Terriglobus albidus: one gene and its partner. Each later gene encodes a partner of the first gene's protein in a complex. Links are inferred from orthologs where the notes say so. Each region holds a gene or a part of one and is shown in the gene's direction. Other genes may lie near its edges.

Evidence for each region. Proteins that work in one complex are often made in the same cells at the same time.
Region 2: the proteins of xseA (region 1) and xseB are in contact, whole or in part, in a cryo-EM structure (PDB 8TXR), measured with the Escherichia coli proteins. The link is inferred for Terriglobus albidus from one-to-one orthologs.

What each region holds. Positions count from the first base shown.
Region 1 is NZ_CP042806.1:2,174,156-2,179,512, reverse strand. What follows is about bases 1,483-4,303. They hold xseA (exodeoxyribonuclease VII large subunit), read left to right. Parts: upstream 1,483-2,071; coding sequence 2,072-3,535; downstream 3,536-4,303. Other genes in these bases: glmM (phosphoglucosamine mutase), read left to right, coding at 3,563-4,303; FTW19_RS08785 (DUF2905 domain-containing protein), read left to right, coding at 1,837-2,061; FTW19_RS08790 (response regulator), read left to right, coding at 1,483-1,828. In the rest of the region: FTW19_RS08805 (flagellar basal body-associated protein FliL), read left to right, coding at 1-92; FTW19_RS08800 (hypothetical protein), read left to right, coding at 124-402; FTW19_RS08795 (tetratricopeptide repeat protein), read left to right, coding at 580-1,302; more of FTW19_RS08790, read left to right, coding at 1,463-1,482; more of glmM, read left to right, coding at 4,304-4,903; FTW19_RS08770 (lysophospholipid acyltransferase family protein), read left to right, coding at 4,915-5,357. UniProt on the Escherichia coli protein: Bidirectionally degrades single-stranded DNA into large acid-insoluble oligonucleotides, which are then degraded further into small acid-soluble oligonucleotides.
Region 2 is NZ_CP042806.1:6,085,431-6,088,218, forward strand. It holds xseB (exodeoxyribonuclease VII small subunit), read left to right. Parts: upstream 1-1,179; coding sequence 1,180-1,398; downstream 1,399-2,788. Other genes in the region: FTW19_RS24320 (bifunctional homocysteine S-methyltransferase/methylenetetrahydrofolate reductase), read left to right, coding at 1-1,165; rpiA (ribose-5-phosphate isomerase RpiA), read left to right, coding at 1,500-2,195; FTW19_RS24335 (hypothetical protein), read right to left, coding at 2,446-2,706; fbp (class 1 fructose-bisphosphatase), read right to left, coding at 2,706-2,788. UniProt on the Escherichia coli protein: Bidirectionally degrades single-stranded DNA into large acid-insoluble oligonucleotides, which are then degraded further into small acid-soluble oligonucleotides.

The sequences.
Region 1 (5,357 bases):
GGCCGGACGATGTCTTCAACTGGGTTATCGAGCTTCACTACAGCCACGACGGAAAGCTCGCTTCGCAACAGCTGATTCACGAACCCTTTTGAGATAGTTATGGTCTATTCAGAAGGCCGCATTATGTTCATCCGCCGTATCAGCATCGCCTGCATCGCTCCGGACGGCTCTTCCCGCCCGGCTCCGTTGGCTCATATTGACTCCTTCGCGATGCGAAACTTCACCAACGATGCCGTCTTCGACGACACCCTTCCTGTCGCCGATGGCCTCATGGAGGCCGGTTACCGTGTGCCGCTCAGTCGTCTACAGAGCTCCATGGAGGACTGGTTTCGCCGCAAGAGCTACCTGAAACCCGGCGAAGTGCTGCAGGTAACCGAGATTGAAGCGGCAACCGGTCACTGATAGAGCATTTTCCCTGTAGGTGTAGGGCAGGGCTTCCGCATCTATGGGCGTTTCCGCAATGAAAACGCCGCTGCATACCCCTCCGGGATTCCCGGCAACAGGGAAAATGCTCTAAACTTAGAAATTACGTGCCCATTCCGGGCACGGCACCTCTACCGAGACCTAAGGAACATCACGTTGGACAGCCAGACCCGCCACTCCCTGAAGCAGCCAGACGCCTACGTCGCCGCAACCGAGCACGGCCTGAAGTGGGCCCAGCAGAATCGCAGCGCCGTGATTCGCTACGTCGTCGGTATCCTTGTTGTTCTGCTCGTCGTGATTGGCGGCCTGGTGATCTACAACGTGCGTTCCAACTCCGCCAATGCCGCGTTTGGCGAGGCTATGGGGGTCTATCAGTCCGACATCGCCGAACCCGGTGTTCCGCCGCAGCAGGGGGTCAAGACCTTCCCTTCGGCACAGGAGCGCGCCAAGGCTGCCCATGAGAAGTTCCAGCAGGTGGCTGACAGCTACGGCATGACCGCAAGCGGCAAGCTCGCGCTCTACTTCGCCGGCCTGACCGCCATCGAAGCGAACCAGATCTCCACGGCGCAGGCCACCCTTGAAAAGGTTGCCGGCTCCTGGAACGGCGACCTCGCCTCGCTGGCGAAGCTTTCCCTGGCCAGCCTGTACCGCCAGAACGGACAGGACCAGAAGGCAATCGACATCTACAACCAACTCATCGCCAAGCCGAATCATTCGGTTCCGGCCGCAACCGCCCAGCTGCAGCTCGCCTCTCTCTACGAATCCAAGGGCCAGCAGGCTGAGGCTCGCAAAATCTACGCACAGCTCAAGGACAAGGAAGCCAAGACTGCTGCCGGCTCCATCGCCGATCAGCGTCTGAATCCCGGCGCGCGTCAGTAAATCCCATTTCAGTACCGGGCCGGAAATCCAGCATTCTTAAGAAGGTTTAATTGGATTTCCGGCGTCGGCACGGCGCAATATACCCCCAAGTACTTCGGAAACGCTGTCGTTCTTGTGGCAATTTGACCTGCCCTGCATTCCACCGAAGCAGGAGATACATATGCGCCGTATCCTGGTTGTTGATGATGAGCATCTCGTAGCCGATACCCTGCGGATCATTTTTCGGGAAAATGGCTTCGATGCACGCGCTGTTTATACAGCGGAAGATGGCTTGTCTGCTGCCCGTGACTTCCACCCAAACCTCCTTCTCTGCGATGTGAATATGCCCGGAGAGGACGGTGTCGCTCTCGCCACACGCCTGACGGAAGAGCAGCCGGACTGCCGTGTCCTGCTCTTCACGGGCTACTACTCCATGATGAAAAGTCTGATGGACCGCTCCAGAGAGCAGCCGCAACCGTGGTCTGTTCTAACCAAACCGCTTCATCCAACCGATCTGCTGCGCGAAGCCAACGACCTTTTAGCCTAGGCGTGTCAATGACCTCCATCGGCCGCATGCTGATCGCTACCGGCTGCCTGTTGATTCTCGCGGGTCTCATTTTCCTGGTTGCCGGGAAGTTTTCGCTCCCCCTGGGCCGGCTTCCCGGCGATATCAGCTTCCGTGGACGTAACTGGCAGATTTTCATCCCTTTAGGGACCAGTATCGTAATCAGCATCGTCCTGTCACTGGTCCTCTATCTCCTCAGCCACTTCCGGCGATAACCTAGAGGCTATGCCCACGCTGGCACAGCTCCGCTCAGGCCGTACCTCGGATACCGCGCCCCAGCTTGGCTTCGCGTTCGAAGAACCCGAAGCTGCGCCTCAGCCGGCTGAACCTGCGGCCCGGCCGGCGCCGCGCCGCACCACGTTTTCCGTCGCCGAACTGGTCTCGCTGATCCGGGGCGAGCTCGAAAAGGGATACGGCAATATCTCCGTCTTCGGAGAGGTCTCCAACTGCCGCCCAGCCACCTCCGGCCACGTCTACTTCACATTGAAAGATGGTGAGGCACAGCTTCCCGTCGTGCTCTTTCGCCGCCAGGCACAGACACACCGTTTCCGCATTGAAGACGGTCTGGAGGTCCTGGTCCGTGGCCGCGTCTCTGTGTACGAATCGCGCGGGCAACTTCAGCTCATCGCCGAATCAGTTGAGCCCCGCGGAGCCGGAGCGCTGCAGCTTGCCTTTGAGCAGCTCAAGGGCCGCCTACAGGCCGAAGGTCTCTTCGATGCCGACCGGAAGCGCCCGCTTCCCGCCTTTCCCACACGCATCGGCATCGTCACCTCACCTACCGGTGCTGTCATCCGCGACATCGTCAATGTCATCCGGCGACGGCACGCTTGCCTCGATCTGCTGGTCTACCCCGCCGCAGTACAGGGAGCCAGTTCCCCGCTGGAAGTCGCCAACGGTATCCGTTACTTCAACCGGGCAACAGGAACTCCCCACGCCGTGGATCTCATCCTTCTTGCCCGCGGAGGCGGCTCTGCCGAAGACCTTGCCGGCTTCAACGACGAGGCTCTCGCCCGTGTGATTGCGGGCAGTGAGCTTCCCATCGTCTCCGCCGTCGGGCACGAGACTGACTTCACCATCGCCGACTTTGTATCGGATCTGCGTGCGCCCACTCCATCGGCCGCCGCAGAACTCATTACAGCCGCCCAGCATCGCATTGAAGACCATGTAGCTACACTCAGCCAACGGCTGGTACGTGCCGCTCGCTATACCACCATGCAGGCCGGCCAGCGCTTTGCGCGCATCAATGCACAGGCAATCCTCTATCGTGTGGAAGATTCCATCAGCCGCCGCTATCAACGACTGGATGAGCTTGCGTGGCGCGCCAATTCTGCCGTAAACACTGGGGTTCAGCGCAATGAGCGACGTCTGCTTGCGCTGCATCAGCGCCTGGCTGCACGCGACCTGACGCGGCAGCTCTCTCAAGCGCGTCATCGCGTTTCTATCGCTGAAACCCGCCTGCTGACCGCTCATCGCGATCGCCTTTCAAGCGAACGGAACCGCGTGCAGGGCGCATCGACCGCGCTTCAGTCGCTGTCTCCGCTTGCCGTGCTGCAGCGTGGATATGCCCTTGTGTATGACGCAGACGGTAAGCTGCTGCGCGACGCCTCCGAGGCCGCTCCCGGAAGCTCCATTACCGCTCGGCTGCACAAGGGCTCGCTGGAAGCTACTGTCACCAGCAAGCGTTCCTGACGGCAAGCTGTTACCCTCAAATTCAATATGCGAAAGCTCTTTGGAACCGATGGCATCCGTGCTGTCGCCGGCGAAGCTCCGCTCGACCCGAAGACCATCTACGCCGCCGGCCTTGCATTGGCACACTCCCTGCGGGACTCAAAGGACGTCCTGCTTGGCATGGACACCCGCGAGAGCTCTGAGTGGATCGCCGCCACACTCGTTGCCGGTCTCACAGCGGGAGGAGCCATTGCGCACCTTGCCGGAATCATCACCACCCCGGCTGTGGCGTATCTGACACGCAAACACGGCTTTGGCGCGGGCGTTGTCATCTCGGCCTCGCACAATCCGTGGCAGGACAATGGCATCAAGCTCTTCGGCCCTGATGGCTACAAACTCCCCGATGCCACAGAACTGGCCATGGAAGAGGAGATCTTCCGGCACCTCAGCAACCTTGCTCATGACTCCATCGCTGCCAATGCACTGCCTGAAGCCGATGAAGCCTACCGTGCCGAGTACATCCAGTTCCTTCTCGGGCAGGTTCCCGGCCTCTCTCTCGATGGCAAGACCATCGTTATCGATTGCGCCAATGGCGCAGCATCTTCCGTTGCGGCACAGCTCTTCGCAGAGCTTGGCGGAGAGATCCGTATTACCCACGCCTCTCCTGACGGCCGCAACATCAATGAGGGCTGCGGCGCACTGCATCCGGAGATCGTCGCCGACGAAGTAACAGCCTCCGGCGCCTCCATGGGCATCACCTTCGACGGAGATGCCGACCGAGCTCTCTTTGCCGACGAGTACGGCCAGGTCGTGAATGGCGATGCCGTCATGCTGCTGGCAGCACGCGATCTAAAGGCACGCGGACAGCTTGCCAACGATCTCGTCGTCGCCACAACCATGTCCAACATGGGTTTGGAAGCAGCACTCAAGCGCTCCGGCATCAGGATGCTGCGCGCTCCGGTAGGCGACAAATATGTCCTCGAGCAGATGCAGGCTACAGGCGCATCGCTCGGCGGCGAGCAGTCCGGCCATATCCTCTTCCCGGCTCTCTCCACCACAGGAGATGGCCTGCAGACCGCGCTCGCTGTACTGAATGTGCTGCACTACAGCGGTAAATCGCTTGCAGAGCTGACAGGAGACCTCAAAGTCTTCCCGCAGGTGATCGTCAACGTCAAGGTGCGTGAGAAGAAGCCGCTCGACCAGTTCCCCACCATCGTCAGCGCCATCGCCGCAGCCGAAGATGAGCTGAAGGACAGTGGCCGAGTCGTCATCCGTTACAGCGGCACCGAAGCTCTTGCCCGCGTGATGATCGAGGCGGAAGACGAAGCTCGCATGAAGCATCACGCCGAGGCGATCGCCAGCTCTATCCGTAACGAGCTCGGAATCTAACAAGAACGCGGATGAAATGGACGGCCAAACAACGGATACTGCTCTTTCTTATCCCGCGCCTCGCCGCCTTCCTCATCCGCCTTCTGGGCAGCACGCTTCGCTTTGAGGAGATATGCGCTGCCGGTGTTACTCCGGGCGATCGCATGCCTCCTCCCAGTGTCTTCGCCTTCTGGCACCGTTCCCTGCTGATGGCCGCCTACCGCTTCCGCAATCTCAGGATCGCCATCCTTATCTCTCAGTCCTTTGACGGCGAGTTGATCGCACGCACCGTCGAACGTCTCGGCTTCAAGGCGGTGCGAGGCTCCAGCTCGCGTGGCGGAGCAGTTGGTCTGCTTGCCATGGAGACCGCCTATCGCAACGGCCATATCTGCGCCTTCACTGCCGATGGGCCTCGCGGTCCAAACATGATTGCCAAGCCTGGCGTAACTGCCCTCGCGAATCGGGTCGAAACCAA
Region 2 (2,788 bases), 3.9 Mb from region 1 along the record:
CGTCACCCACCTTCCGCTGGCGGCGATGCCCAATGCCGGTCTGCCGCGCGCCGTGGACGGCCGTAACATCTACCTGACCTCACCCGAATACATGGCCAGCTTCGCCCGCAAGTTTGCCAAGGCGGGAGCGACCTTCATCGGCGGCTGCTGCGGCACCACGCCGAACCACATCAAGGCGATGCGCTCCGCCCTGCGCGCGATCGACGCCCAGGTGACCGCCAAAGCCGAGGTCACCGACGAGACTCAGGCAGCCGTCCAGCCGCCGGCCTTCGGCGAACGCTCCAAGCTCGCCGGCCTGCTGGCCAACCGCCAGTTCGTCTCCATGGTGGAGATCGTGCCGCCGCTCGGCGTCAACTGCCAGAAGGAGCTGGACGGGGCAAAGAAGCTCGCCGACCTTGGCGTCCATGTCATCAATGTGCCCGACTCTCCCCGCGCTTCCGCGCGTATGTCCGCACAGTCGTTGTGCGTGCAGATCCAGCACAAGATCGGCATCGAGACCCTGATCCATGTCACCTGCCGTGACCGCAACCTGCTGGCCCTCCAGTCGGACATGCTGGGCGCCTCCTCTATCGGGCTGAAGAACGTGCTCTGCCTGACCGGCGACCCGCCCAAGCTCGGGAACTATCCGGATGCAACCGCCGTGTTCGACGTGGATGCCATCGGCCTGGTGAATGTCCTCCGCAATCTGAACCACGGCCTGGATCTTGGCAAAAATCCAATCGGCGAGTCCGCTGCCTTTGCCATCGGCGTCGCCGCCAACCCCGGCGTCCCGGACGTGGACAACGAAGTTCACCGCTTCGCTCTCAAGGTGGAAGCAGGAGCGGAGTACGCCATTACGCAACCAGTCTTCGATATGCGTCTGCTGGAGACCTTCCTTCGCCGCGTCGAGCAGTTCCGCATCCCGGTCATCGCCGGCATCTGGCCGCTGACCTCGCTGCGCAACGCCGAATTCATGAAGAACGACCTGCGCGTCGCTGTACCGGATGAGATTATGTTCCGCATGCACAAGGCAGGCGAGGTCTCAGCCGACCACGCACGCGCCGAAGGCATCAAAATCGCGCAGGAGATGCTGGCTCACACGCGGCCCCAGGTCGAGGGCGTACAGGTCTCGGCCCCCTTCGGCAAATACACCGCCGCAGCACAGGTGCTGGAGCTGCTGAACTAGAACAGGAAGAGACGATGCCAACCTTTGAAGAGAATCTGAAAGCGCTGGAAACGGTAGTGGAACAGTTGGAGCGGGGCGACCTGCCGCTGGAAGACTCCGTCAAGCTCTTCGAGCAGGGCATGGCGCTCTCTGCCGCATGCAAGCAGGACCTGGAGGCAGCCGAGGGCAAGCTGCAGGTCCTGATGAAACAGCAGAACGGCAAGATGGAAGCCAAGGACCTGAATCTCGAGTAATTTCCTGTTCTTATCCTTGGCATTTGGGTTGTCACCCTGAGCCGTAGGCGAAGGACCTGCTTTTGCCTCGGAGCCTGGACTAACCGATATACCCTAGTTCCATGCCTACTCAGGACGAGCTCAAGCTTCTCGCTGCCAAACGCGCACTCGACTTCATTCAACCCGGCATGGTCGTGGGCCTGGGCTCCGGTTCTACCGCTACCCTGTTCATCAAGCTGCTTGGCGAAAAGGTGCAGCAGGGCCTGAAGATCCGCGGCATCGCCTCGTCCGAAGACTCCGCGAAGCTCGGAGCATCGCTGGGTATTCCCGTCGTCGGCTTTACGGAAGCAACCGAGACTGATGTTACGGTCGACGGCGCTGACGAAGTTGCCCCCGGCCTGGCATTGATCAAAGGCGGCGGCGGCAAGCTGCTGCGCGAAAAGATCGTCGCGTCGGCCTCAAAGAAGTTCATCATCGTGGCCGACTCTTCGAAAGTCGTGAAGAAGCTGGGTAAGTTCAAACTGCCGATCGAGGTGATCCCCATGGCCGAGCCTCTGGTCTCGGAGCGTTTGCGTGCGCTGGGTTACCCCAGCAGCATCCGCCAAGCCAAGGACGGCAGCGGCAACTACATCACCGACGAAGGCAACCTCATCCTCGACTGCGACCCGACACAGATCGATGATCCCACGGCCCTGGCGGCGCAATTGGACACCATGGTCGGCGTCGTCGAGCATGGGTTATTCCTGGGCATGGCAGACCTCGTACTGGTCGCGGGCGAAGACGCCATCACTGAATACACACCGGAAACAAAGTTTTAGGCACGATCCTTCGGTTTTGTCATCCTGAGCGAACGGGTCCCCGGCCAGCGTCGCTGGCTGGGGTGACTAAGCGAAGGACCTGCTTCTCTTAATGCCCTTCGCGTCGCGAAGGGCATTCATTCGCGCTACGCGCGAACCTTTTGTTTGTCATTTCGTAGCGAAGCGGAGAAATCTGCTTCTCTACCCCAAAAGCGGATTTCTCCGCTCCCTTCGGTCGCTGCGAAATGACAAACAAAAAAGACGGCCACTGTTAACTGGCAACCGGCTTTACCCGCCCCACAACCACCGTTCCCTCAAGCAACGGCTTCAGGGTCACGTGCCACGTAACGCCGGCCTCGTCCCGCACGACCTCAAGCACCGGGACCTCCAGCTTCGCTCCACTGCGTGCCGTGGCTTCCAATACACCTGTCGCACCTGGAGCGAACTCCGTATGGCTGAGTGAGATCTGCCACACGGAACGGCCCTGCTGTCGCGATGCTTCGCGAATATCTGTCACTTCTGCTTCGAACATTACTTCGCCAACGCGCTGCGTAGCGCCTCCACTTCAACCTTGCTGCCGATCGCCAGCGGTGTGCGCTGATGGATCGCCTCGG